Regions from separate parts of the Agrobacterium sp. 20P9.1.2 genome, predicted to be linked through region 3. Evidence: predicted binding sites of a transcription regulator. Region 3 holds the regulator's gene; each other region holds the start of a gene.
What was found. The regulator LexA, encoded in region 3, represses DNA repair genes until DNA is damaged. The targets are predictions, from matches to a motif close to TGTTCNNNNTGTGTTCNG.
Positions count from the first base shown of each region.

Region 1: a site for LexA is predicted at 1,885-1,902, ahead of AC27VJ_RS17595 (helicase-related protein). Genes of this name have one in related genera too.
Region 2: a site for LexA is predicted at 1,924-1,941, ahead of AC27VJ_RS10945 (ImuA family protein). Genes of this name have one in related genera too.
Region 4: a site for LexA is predicted at 1,672-1,689, ahead of AC27VJ_RS03190 (energy-coupling factor ABC transporter ATP-binding protein). Genes of this name have one in related genera too.

Region 1 covers NZ_JBYOKI010000006.1:164,273-167,384, forward strand. Annotated here, with positions in the region: gene tesB (acyl-CoA thioesterase II) at 1-464, opposite strand, end outside; gene AC27VJ_RS17590 (ubiquinone biosynthesis hydroxylase) at 552-1,766, shown strand; gene AC27VJ_RS17595 (helicase-related protein) at 2,086-3,112, shown strand, end outside.
Region 2 covers NZ_JBYOKI010000003.1:337,849-340,960, forward strand. Annotated here, with positions in the region: gene AC27VJ_RS10940 (Y-family DNA polymerase) at 1-1,185, opposite strand, end outside; gene AC27VJ_RS10945 (ImuA family protein) at 1,106-1,858, opposite strand; gene AC27VJ_RS10950 (DNA polymerase III subunit epsilon) at 2,208-2,963, shown strand; gene AC27VJ_RS10955 (hypothetical protein) at 2,960-3,112, shown strand, end outside.
Region 3 covers NZ_JBYOKI010000003.1:174,912-178,023, forward strand. Annotated here, with positions in the region: gene kdsA (3-deoxy-8-phosphooctulonate synthase) at 112-960, opposite strand; gene lexA (transcriptional repressor LexA) at 1,238-1,960, shown strand; gene AC27VJ_RS10245 (glutathione S-transferase family protein) at 2,406-3,086, shown strand.
Region 4 covers NZ_JBYOKI010000001.1:670,356-673,467, reverse strand. Annotated here, with positions in the region: gene ribB (3,4-dihydroxy-2-butanone-4-phosphate synthase) at 1-282, shown strand, start outside; gene AC27VJ_RS03195 (winged helix-turn-helix domain-containing protein) at 446-1,636, opposite strand; gene AC27VJ_RS03190 (energy-coupling factor ABC transporter ATP-binding protein) at 1,750-2,430, shown strand; gene AC27VJ_RS03185 (CbiQ family ECF transporter T component) at 2,427-3,047, shown strand; gene AC27VJ_RS03180 (biotin transporter BioY) at 3,067-3,112, shown strand, end outside.

The sequences.
Region 1 (3,112 bases), on a different contig from region 3:
CGGATTGCGGGCGGGGCCTTGGCCAGAAACGCATCGCGCATCTGGTCTTCGCTCATCAAGTCCTCGGGCTGCGGCACCTTGGGGATCGAAGCCTGATGGTCAAAACCGCCCTCATCGATCTGGAAAGACGCCGACATGGAAAAAATCGCGTGGCCGTGCTGGATAGCGACGATGCGCCGCGTGGCAAAGCTCGCCCCATCGCGAATGCGGTCGACCTGATAGATGATCGGCACTTTCGGGTCGCCGGGGCGCATGAAATAGGCATGCAGCGAATGGACGAAACGGTCGTCACTCACCGTGCGCTGCGCCGCCATCAGGGCCTGGGCGATGACCTGCCCACCGAAAACGCGCTGCCAGCCAACCTGCGGGCTTGTGCCGCGAAACAGATTTTCCTCGAGCTTTTCGAGATCCAGCGTGGAAATCAGTTTTTCGAGCGGGGTGGCATTTTCAAGAGGGCGCGACATTTTCGACATGCTCCGGCTGTAGGAAGACCTAAATGAATGATCTATAGTGCAGGCGTGATATTCACAAGAATGCGAGGAGAAGACGCGATGTTCGATGTGGTGGTTGCTGGCGGCGGATATGTCGGATTGAGCGTTGCGGTGGCCGTCAAGCAGGCTGCTCCACATCTGGATGTGCAGGTCATCGAGGCCGCCCCTGATGATGTCTGGAAAAAGGACATGCGCGCCTCCGCCATCATCGCCGCCGCCACCCGCATGCTGCAAGTCTTCGGCATCTGGGACGAGCTTCTGCCGGAAGCCCAGCCGATCAACAAAATGATCGTGACGGATTCCAAGACCTCCGATCCCGTGCGCCCCGTCTTCCTCACCTTCGATGGCGAAGTCGCAGAGGGCCAGCCCTTTGCCCATATGATTCCCAATGTCGCAATGGTCGGCGCCCTGCGTGGCGTTTGCGAAAAGCTTGGCATTACCATTCGCCATGGCCTGAGTGTCACCGGCTTTGAAGCGCAACATCGCAGCAATGTGGTCACCCTGTCCGATGGCTCGACCTTCGAGACCCGGTTGCTGGTGGCCTGCGATGGCGTTCGCTCGGCCCTGCGCGATATGGCTGGCATCAAGACCGTGCACTGGGCCTATGATCAATCCGGCATCGTCACGACCGTGGAACATGAGCGCCCGCATAATGGCTGTGCCGAAGAACATTTCCTCCCATCCGGGCCTTTCGCCATTCTGCCGCTTAAGGGCAATCGCTCGTCGCTGGTCTGGACGGAACGCACCGCAGATGCCGACCGGTTGGTGGCAGCCGACGATCTTTTGTTCGAAGAGGAGCTGGAGCGCCGCTTCGGACACAAGCTCGGCCCGATCAGGCCAGTCGGCCCACGGCGGGCCTTTCCGCTCGGCCTCACGCTGGCGCGGGCTTTCGTGGCGCCGCGTCTGGCGCTGGCGGGTGATGCCGCCCATGGCATCCACCCGATTTCCGGCCAGGGTCTCAACCTCGGCTTCAAGGATGTGGCCGCTTTGGCGGAAACCATCGTGGAAGCGGATCGCCTCGGTCTCGATATCGGATCGCTCAACGTGCTGGAGCGCTACCAGTCCTGGCGGCGGTTTGACACGGTGCGTATGGGTATCACGACAGATGTGCTGAACCGGCTGTTTTCCAACGATGTCGGCCCCATCAGGATCGCGCGCGATTTCGGCCTTGGCATCGTGGACCGGATTCCCGGCCTCAAATCCTATTTCATCGGCCAGGCGGCAGGCACTGCCGATCCCAACGGTCCACGCCTGCTGGCTGGCCAACCGCTCTAATGTGACAAAAGCCCGGAACCGCACGATTCATGATCTGGTGGAGCGTCGAACCACTGCCGCCCAGATATAGCCGTGAACAAAAGCTGAATCAGACGGAGTCAGCGATTCGTCGCTGATTCGTTCGCAGCCTGTTCCGAATCGTCATTTTGCATGTTTATGACGCAAAAATCTCGGCAAATTCAGCTTTGATGCATTCCTTCCTTGCCTTTGCGCGCCGCGATTGCCATGTGTGTTGGACGATGCGAAGGAATGTTTTCCGAATGTGTTGTAAAACAATCAGTTAGTCGATTTCACGGATAGTACGTTGAATTTTCGCCCCATGATCTTGAGCGGCCGCGGTGTTACGGCCGTTCTTGGCCCGACCAATACCGGCAAGACGCATTATGCCATTGAACGCATGGTCGCGCATGGAAGCGGTGTCATTGGCCTGCCCCTGCGTCTGCTTGCCCGCGAGGTCTATACGCGGCTGGTGGAAAAGGTCGGCGCGCCCAATGTTGCGCTGGTGACCGGCGAAGAGAAGATTTCTCCACCCAAAGCGAAATATTCCGTCTGCACCGTCGAAGCCATGCCGCGCGAAACGACCGCAGCCTTCGTCGCCATCGACGAGGTGCAGCTTGCTGGCGATTTAGAGCGCGGCCACATCTTCACAGACCGCATTCTGCATCTGCGCGGACGCGAGGAAACGCTGCTTTTGGGCGCGGGCACCATGCGGCCCATTCTGGAAAAGCTGCTGCCCGGCATCGTCGTAGTTGAACGACCCCGCCTGTCGCAGCTGTTTTATGCGGGACAGAAGAAAATCACCCGCCTTCCGCAGCGCACGGCCATCGTCGCCTTTTCCGCAGAAGAGGTCTACGCGATTGCCGAACTGGTGCGCCGTCAGCGCGGCGGTGCCGCCGTGGTGCTGGGCGCACTATCGCCGCGCACCCGCAATGCGCAGGTCGGCCTTTATCAGAATGGAGACGTCGAATATCTGGTGGCGACGGATGCCATTGGCATGGGCCTCAATCTCGATGTCGATCATGTGGCCTTTGCGCAGGACCGCAAATTCGACGGTTACCAGTTCCGCAATCTCAACCCCGGTGAAATGGGCCAGATTGCCGGTCGCGCCGGTCGCCATCTGCGCGATGGCACCTTTGGTGTGACGGGTCGTGTCGATCCGCTGGATGACGAGCTGGTGGAACGCGTCGAATCGCATCAGTTCGATGCGGTCAAAGTGCTGCAATGGCGCACCAAGAATTTCGATTATTCCTCCATCGCCAATCTGCGCGGAAGTCTGGATGCGGCCCCGACCGTTCAGGGGCTGTCGCGCGCGCTGCCCGCCATCGACCAGCAGGCGCTGGAATATC
Region 2 (3,112 bases), 160 kb from region 3:
ATCTGCAACAGGTGCAATCCTCTGTACGCTGCGCTCAGGAACATCGGAGGCAACGGGGGCCAGACGATAGACACGCTGTCCACGGTTGCCGAAGATGTCGATGAGCGGAGTGATGTCCGTGATCTCATCTTCGACAAGCGACGACGCCTTCTGTGTTTCCTCAAGCGGCTCCACCATGATGGCCGCAAGGGTAAGCTTTTCGATCCCGAAGCCCGGATCGATCTTCTCGGTCCTGTCGCGAAACAGTTTCGTCAACCAGGAGACATCGCGGGCGGCCTTTGCCGTTCCTGCCCGCAGCGCCTGGGTCGTGTTGTCGACCTTGTGGACGATGAGATCGACGCGGCGAACACCCAGACCCTTTTTCTGGAGTTGGTTGCAGAGTTCGATGACCAGACGACCGACATATTTGTCGATCGTTTCGGCAGCCCCGATCGGCTCCTGGAAGATGCGGCTGACTTCGATCAGGTCGGGCGTGCGGATGGGGTCGATGGGTTCTCCGATACGCCCGAAGATCTGGTCGAGGCGGCGGGCGATTTCCGGGCCGAAGCGCAGTGTCAGTGGTGCTCGCGGCGTCGCAGAAAGCTCACCGATGGTTCGAAAGCCAAGCGTTCTTAGATCGCCAGTCATCTTTTCAGGCAGACGCAGCAGGGAAATCGGCAATCGCTCGACTGCTTTTACGGTTTCGCCGCGCGGCACGATTACGGTTTCCCTGGTGATGGCGCGGGCGCAGGCATGGGCCGCACCCCATGTGTCGGCGATCGCGACACGGGCGGTCAGCCCCCTGCCCCGAAAGCGATTGGCAATCCCGCTCAACATCGCAAGCTCTCCGCCCCGGAGATGGTCGGCACCATCCGTGTCCATGACGATGCCATCTGGGGCGTCGACCGCGACGATCGGGGAATACTGGCTCAGTGCCCAGAAGGTAATGCGCTCAAGTGCGTCGGCGTCCGCCTTCGGATCGGCATCGATCATCAGCAGCCCCTGAAACAAGGCCTGGGCCTTTGCAGCCTGCATCCCGACACGCAGACCTGCTTTTTTCGCTGCAGCATCTGCCGCCGACACCCAGCGTTTCGATCCGGATTTAGCGATCACGGCGATGGCCTGTTCAGCCGGAATGCCGGGATCGGCTCGACGAATGCGATCCGTCGACAGATCCGGAAGGTAGATCGATACGACCCTGGTCATCACACGCTCCAACGATAAATTCGGCACATTCGCCAGCACGCGACCGCATCAGTTCCAGCAACCATCTTGCCCGCCCGACACCCGGCACGGGTAACTCCTGCGACGGCAGCACACTCACCCTCCACCGGGTGGTCGATGCCGTCGGCTGCCCAAAATCATTGGCTTCCGTCTGTCGTCGCCACCTGCGGACAACAAGCGCCAGGCTTCCCTTTTTTTCCGCCGCAAGCTGAAGTCGCCGACTTGCCAGCATCGGCAGTCGCACCACCTCGCCGACGACAGCGCCTAGGCCACCGAAGGACAGCGCCTCTTCCATAGAGGCGAGCACGTCCTCTTCACGATCGCTTTCCACGAAGATCACGCGGTTTGCGTCAAGACCTGCCTGCACGAGCGCTGGAAAAAACAGGTCAGGCCGTGTCAGGCACCAGACGATCTTGCCCTTGGTGCGAGCAGCAACGCCTGCCACGAACAGGGCTGCGGCTGCCCCATCGACGGTTCCGGCGCCACCACCTGCAAATTCATGAAGAGCGCCTCTCGCGAGACCGCCTCCTGGAAGCACCGCGTCGATTGCGCTCACCCCGAACGGCAGACATTCCGCCTGCTTCGCCACCACCCCTTCCAGCGAGGCAATACGATCACGCAGATCGGCTATGACATGCTCGCGCGCAGCAGCCATCGTTCACGCAATCCTTCCGGTTCGTGTCGTTTATGGGAACGGCTTCATGCCGTTTTCAATGTTGAAGTTCACGTTCTGTTCCTGCGCCCGACAGGAGTCAAGAGGCGCTAAATTAGGAATGCAGTCCTCTATTTTTAGCAACTCGAGAGATTCGCAAATTGAATCAGTGAGTAAGATTTGGAACGGTGTTTCGTACCACGCACAAAATAAATTTTAGGGGAGCATGATCAATCCCTCAGCTTCGGTTGTCGATGTGTGCAAGCTGTGCTGATCGCAGGCATCATTTCAGGAACAATCCTACGCCGATCGCGCTTACCAATGCTGAAGTTTAAAGGAAGGTAGCACCGAAGTGATCGAAGCCAGGGTACGCGTCGTCGATCTCGAAACAGGAGGCAATGGCCCGAACGACGTTTGCGAGATCGGCTGGCAGGATGTCGTGATCGACGAGTCCGGAAAGTGGGAGGTTACTGACGAGCGCGGGGCGCTGTTCGTCAATCCTGGCCGTCCGATTTCACCCGACACGATGGCAATTCATCATATCCTGGATGCCCAAGTCGCGTATGCTCCGTTCTGGAAGGAAATAGCAACAACCGTTCTCCGTCCACCCGGCCATATCGACGCCTTGGCAGCTCATCGAGCCGCTTTCGAGCAACGATATTGCACGCCACGATTTACAGGCGGAACGCCTTGGATCTGCACATGGAAGTGCGCGTTGCGTGTCTGGCCAGAGCTTCCGCGGTTTTCCAACCAGATGCTGCGTTATCAACGAATGCCCAACGGACTGGTGCATGAAATCGGCCTCCCCGCGCATCGGGCGATGCCTGACGCCTACGTTACGGCTCATCATCTCCGCGACATGTTGAACCAAGAATCACTTGAGGATTGCCTGGCATGGAGCAGCGAACCAGGCCTTTTGCCACGCGTACCTGGCGGACCAGATCGAGGAAAACCGTGGGATCGCATCAGCCTCGAAACCCTCAACGCGTTTATCGCAGATCGGGATGTGGACGTGCGCTTCAGCGCGCTGACGCAACTGGCCCGCCGGAATGAGGACAAACCATCTCAGGATGCGCAACCAGCGCAAGGGACGCTTGGATTCGAATGAGCAAGACATATCCGGACACGCCCGATGGTCGATACTTCGTCGTAAAAGGCAGGCTGTGGCGTCGCAGCAATCCAGCGATCGATGAGCCCACCCGTACGGCACTGGTCAAGGATTTGATGGCTGCACGCCGGACAGTCCGCGATGCATCG
Region 3 (3,112 bases):
GACTCGATGTGAACTTCCTCCGTCGCTGTAGACGACGCGCAAGAAATTACAATGACGGCGCCCATCTCTGGACGCCGTCTTTTCATAAAAATCGATTGAGGCCAAAAGCGGTCACGCAGCTTTCGCGATATTGTCGAAAGCCAGCAGCTTTTCCAGAAGCTTCGGCATATCCTTCAGGTGGACCATATTGGGTCCGTCCGAGGGAGCGTTATCAGGGTCTTCATGCGTTTCCACGAACAGACCGGCAACGCCAACCGCAATAGCTGCACGGGCCAGCGTCTCCACAAACTCCCGCTGACCGCCGGTCGAACCACCCTGCCCGCCCGGCTGCTGCACGGAGTGAGTCGCGTCAAATACAACCGGCGCACCAAGCGATGCCATGATGGGCAGCGAGCGCATGTCGGAAACGAGCGTATTGTAGCCGAAGGACGCGCCGCGTTCGCACAGCAGCACATTCGGGTTGCCACTATCGTTCAGCTTGGCCAGAACATTCTTCATGTCCCAAGGCGCCAGGAACTGACCCTTCTTCACATTGACGACCCGGCCGGTCTTGGCCGCCGCCACCAGTAGGTCGGTCTGTCGGCTGAGAAACGCCGGGATTTGCAGGATGTCGACAACCGGTGACATGATTGCGCACTGCTCTTCCGTGTGAATATCCGTCAGCACCGGAAATCCGAACTGCTCCTTGAGTTCAGCAAAAATCTCCAGCGCCTTATCGATGCCAATGCCGCGTTGGCCCGACAGGGACGTGCGGTTGGCCTTATCGAAAGACGACTTGTAGACAAGACCGATACCCAGCTTGCCGCACAGCTCCGCCATGGTCTCGGCAATCATGAAGGCATGGTCGCGGCTCTCCATCTGGCACGGCCCGGCAATCAGCGAGAAACGTTCGGTGTTGGAGAAGGAAACCGCCTTGGAGCCCTGCCCCACCACGACTTTCAGATTGTTCGTCACACTCATCATCTATCCTCGGAATCAGCAGGGCATCTTTTAGAGGCAAACGCCGGTGAGTTACCCTTAAATCTCGTACTGGCCTCGCACTTATCAGCAAGATGCCCGCGAGTCACTGCACTACGACCGCATGAGACGCGTCGATGATGCTGATTTCGCTCATCAACAGATGCTTAAATGAATTTCACGGAATTTTAAGGGATTGCAGAACACATATGGAACAGATAGTGTTCGTTCTGTATTTGTTTCGCGAATCTTCGCCTCGAATTTCCAAGGGTGTTTCTTCATGCTCACGCGCAAACAGCAGGAATTGCTTCTGTTCATTCATGAAAGAATGAAAGAGTCTGGCGTGCCGCCATCCTTCGATGAAATGAAGGATGCACTCGATCTTGCCTCCAAATCCGGCATTCACCGGTTGATTACAGCGCTTGAGGAGCGCGGGTTTATTCGCCGGCTACCGAACAGGGCGCGCGCACTTGAAGTCATCAAGCTTCCCGAGTCCTATTCGCCCGCCAACAAGCCCCAACGCGGCTTTTCACCAAGCGTCATCGAAGGCAGCCTTGGCAAGCTGAAGGCTGTGGAGCCACCGCCCGCACCTGCCCCCTCGAACAGCCGCGACGTCAACTCCGTCAGCGTCCCCGTCATGGGTCGAATCGCAGCAGGTGTGCCGATTTCGGCGATCCAGAACAACACCCATGATGTGGTGGTGCCGATGGATATGATCGGTTCGGGCGAGCATTACGCGCTTGAGGTCAAAGGCGATTCGATGATCGAAGCCGGTATTTTCGATGGCGATACGGTCATTATTCGTGACGGAAGTACCGCAAATCCGGGCGATATCGTCGTTGCACTGGTGGATGACGAAGAAGCAACACTGAAGCGTTTCCGCCGCAAGGGTGCCTCTATCGCGCTCGAAGCCGCAAACCCTGCATACGAGACCCGCATCTTCGGACCGGACCGGGTGAAGATCCAGGGCAAGCTGGTCGGCCTGATCCGCCGCTATCATTAACTGCTCCTGCCTATAGCTTCGCGGGTGGATTTTTAGGTCTGCCCGCGCGCAATATTTTTGGTTTTGATTGGCACGTCGCGAGGTCTTAGAGCCAAAGTTGCACGTTGGTCCGAATGACGAACAAGTGCACATTACATGCATGTCAGGGGGAAATTTGCGCTCACAGTAAGCGCAGATATCCAAAAGTGGTTAGTCGGCTTACTATTTTCGAATCACTCGTTTTTGTGAGTGTCTATGAATGATTTTTAGGATGACGTTTTGTATGAAGCGCTGCCTGAGTTTGAGTTGCGGAATGGAAGCTTCAGACTGCGATCCCTCTGTTTCTAATGTCACCACATGGGCACACGACTAAAACATCAAATAATTTGAAGACCACCATCGCGCAAACCATCTGTATCGACGAAATTTCCCGCGCTAACACGGTGCTGCAACCGAGGGATATGAGATGTACGAGCTTTATATTGCCAACAAGAACTATTCCTCCTGGTCCCTGCGGCCATGGGTGTTGATGCGGACACTCGATATTGCATTCAGCGAAAAGCTGACGCCCTTCGGTAATTCGGCCGAGGATTTCGCAACTTTTTCTCCGACGGCCAAGGTGCCCTGCCTTGTGGAGAACGACCTGACCGTATGGGATTCGCTATCGATCATCGAATATCTGGCGGAACGTCACGGTGGCGTTTGGGCTGGTGAGGCAAAGGCACGAGCATGGTCGCGTTCTGCGGCGGCTGAAATGCACTCCGGCTTTCAGACATTGCGCAACGAACATCCGATGAATGTCGGCCTTCGCATTCAACCTAGCGAGGTTGGCGAGGCGCTGAAGAAAGACATTTCCCGCATCGACGCACTTTGGCAGGAAGGTCTAACATCTTTCGGCGGCCCGTTCCTGGCGGGAGACGCATTTACGGCAGTAGACGCGTTTTTTTGCCCCGTCGCCTTCCGCTTCCAAACCTACGCGACGACTTTGTCGCCCGAGGCCGAGGCTTACAAGAACCGTCTCCTCACCCTCCCCGCAATGCAGGAATGGCAGGATGCGGCCTTGCTGGAACCGTGGCGCGATGCAGAACACGAGGCGGAAGCCAAAGGCATCGGAGAATGGCTGGCGGATTTGCGCTTGAAGTCGTGAGATATGGAACGGCGTCTGTTTCGAAC
Region 4 (3,112 bases), on a different contig from region 3:
TACATGGAAAAGATCGCAGCCGAAGGCCGTGGCGTTATCATCTATCTGCGTGAAGGCTCGGTCGGCGTGGGACAAGTCGCCGGACGCCGCAAATCCCGCGACCCGGATGAAGCCCACGAACAGGCCCGCACCCGCGACGACGAATGGCTGGAAATCGGTCTCGGCGCACAAATCCTGAAAGAGCTTGGCATTAGCTCCATCAAGCTGCTCACCTCACGCGAGCGACACTATGTCGGGCTAGAGGGTTTTGGCATCAAGATCAGCTCGACGGATATTGGGTGAGTTTAGAGTATCCCCCTGGCCCCTCATTCCTGTCCTTGTGACAGGAATCCAGCCAGCCCGAGTCCTCGGACTGAAAGGCGTCTTTCCGCCGCGCAGACGCGCGTCGGCTGGATTCCTGTGACAAGCACAGGAATGAGGAAGACCGTGGCGCAACATCGGCAATTCACCCCAACCAGCCATCCAGATACCGCACACTCTCAACACCGGTAAACTTCGCCAGCCGGTTCAGTTCCGCATCCAGCTTCGCCAACCGGCCCGAAGACGGACGCACGCCCTTTTCGAGCCACAGGCGCTTTACATCCAGCGCCCCACCTTTACGCTCCGCCTTCATGTCGATGCGACCGATCAGCCTGTCCCCTTCCAGAAGCGGGAAGACATAATAGCCGTATTGCCGCTTCGGCTCCGGCACGAAGACTTCGATGCGGTAATAGAAGCCGAATAGCCTCTCGGTGCGGGCGCGGTTGCGCAGCAGCGGATCGAAGGGGCTGAGCACGCGGATGCGATTAGGCGGCTCGATGTTGGCTTCCGCCTCGCCTGTGAAGCCTTCGAAGGCGTAGGAAATACGCTCCTTTGCACCATCGGAAGAAGCGAGCGAGACTTCGCAGAGTTCATCGCGGTGATCTGTTACCCACTGCTTGGCTTCCTGCGGCGTGACGATGTCGAAGAAGGCGGAGATTTCGCCTGATGTTGCAAAGCCAAGCCTCGTTAGCGCTTCACGGCAGGCCCAGTCTACGAAGTCGTCATGATGCACATCCAGGTCGTGATGCTCGGATGGGATCACCCGTTCCGCCAGATCATAAACCTTCTGGAAGTTGACGCGCCCTGCCACCGCCAGCTTGCCGGTGTGCCAGAGATATTCGAGCGCCGTCTTCGACGGATGCCAGTTCCACCAACCGCCGGATTGGTGCCCCTCCGCCTTCATATCGCGCGACATGGTGGGGCCGTTTTCGGCAATGCGGCGATAGGTTTCCTCGAAGGCAGAATCGAAGCCCTCCCCGTGCCAGTTGCGCCAGCGCTCCTGAATGATCGGTTCGCGGCGGCGGAAGCGGTGTTTCCAATAGGGGTAGAAGCTCGCGGGCAGAATGGAGGCGTCATGCGTCCAGTGTTCGAACAGCGCGCGATCTTTTTCCAGCAGTTCCGTCAGGTGATGGCGCTTGTAGGTCTGGTTGCGGGAAAAGATGATCTGGTGATGCGCCCGCTCCACCGTAGCGATACTGTCCACCTGCACGAAGCCGATATCGGTGATCAGCTTCAACAGATCGGCCTTGCCCATGGCGCGGCTGGGCGATCCGGACAGCCCCTGTCGCGCCAGAAAGATACGTCGTGCTGCTTCGCTTGAAATCAGAATCGCCATGGCAAAAGCCTATGGTTGCGCAGCTGAAAAATCAATGTTCTTTTTTTGTTCCTTGTTTTGTTTGGTGTCTCCAACGTTTATAGAAACGTCGACAGCATTTTGGGGACTGGCAGTTGGATATTCGTTTTCACGATGCGGGTGTGGCCTTTGAAGGCAGAGCGGCGGTCGAGCCCTTGACGCTTGCCCTCACCGAGCGGCGCATCGGCATCATCGGCCTTAACGGTTCCGGCAAGACGACGTTTGCACGGATGATCAATGGTCTGACGAAACCGACCAGCGGCCATGTCAGCGTCAACGGGCTGGATACTATCAAGGATGCGTCCGATGTCTTGAAGGATGTCGGCTTCATCTTCCAGAACCCGCAAAACCAGATCATCCTGCCCATTATCAGAGACGACGTCGCCTTTGGCCTGAAAAACAAGGGGCTGGACAAGGCCGCCATCGATGCGGCGGTGGATGCGACCTTGCAGCGCTTCGATATCCAGCATCTGGCCAAACGGCGCGCGCACGAGCTTTCCGGCGGCGAATTGCAGCTTTCGGCCTTGGCAGCGCTGACCATCACGAACCCAAAAATCCTCATCATGGACGAGCCGACCAACCAGCTCGACCTCAAGAACCGCGCCTTGGTGGAGCGGACCATGGCGGGGCTGGAGCAGGATTTGATCGTCATTACCCACGATCTGCCGCTGCTGGAGAGTTTCGACCGCGTTTTGCTGTTTCATCAAAACAGGCTTCATACCGATGCATCTCCTGCTGACGCCATCCGGCTTTACCGCGAAGTGGCACTGACATGAAAAGCCTCCATGTCGAAGGCGCAGGGTGGCTTTACAGCCTCTCGCCACGCATCAAGCTGGCGGGCCTTGCGCTGTTCAGCATCGCCCTGTTTCTCACGCGTGATCCCCTCCTCCTCTTCGCTGCCGTTTTGATTGCAGGGTTGGTGCTGTGGCAGGCGCATTTGGGGTTTCGAGAAACCGTGGCACGGGCGCGGCCCGTTCTGCTGACCATCGCCATCATCGCCGTTTTCAGCTTCCTGCTGATTTCCGCGCTGGATGCGATGGTGGCCCTCTTGCGGCTGACTGCCCTGACGCTTTTGGCGACGGCGATTACAGCGAGTGTCAGCATTTCGCAGTTCATGGATGAAATCACCTTTGCCCTGCGTCCGCTGGAAAGACTGGGCCTTGCCAAGGCTGCCGATGTGGGTCTGGCAGTTGGGCTTGTCGTGCGTTTCGTGCCTGAAGTCATCAATCGCTACGAGACGCTGCGCGATGCTCACCGTGCGCGCGGAATGAAGGTGAGGCTGCATACGATCCTTGTTCCGCTCATCATTATGACGTTGAAGGATGCCGATGCGATTGCGGATGCCATTGACGCGCGCGGTTTCAGAGGCCAAACCTCGTCTCCTGATATTTAGAGATGGGAGCCTCTTGAGAATGAAAACCCGTGACCTCGTTCTGATCTCGCTGTTTTCAGCCATCA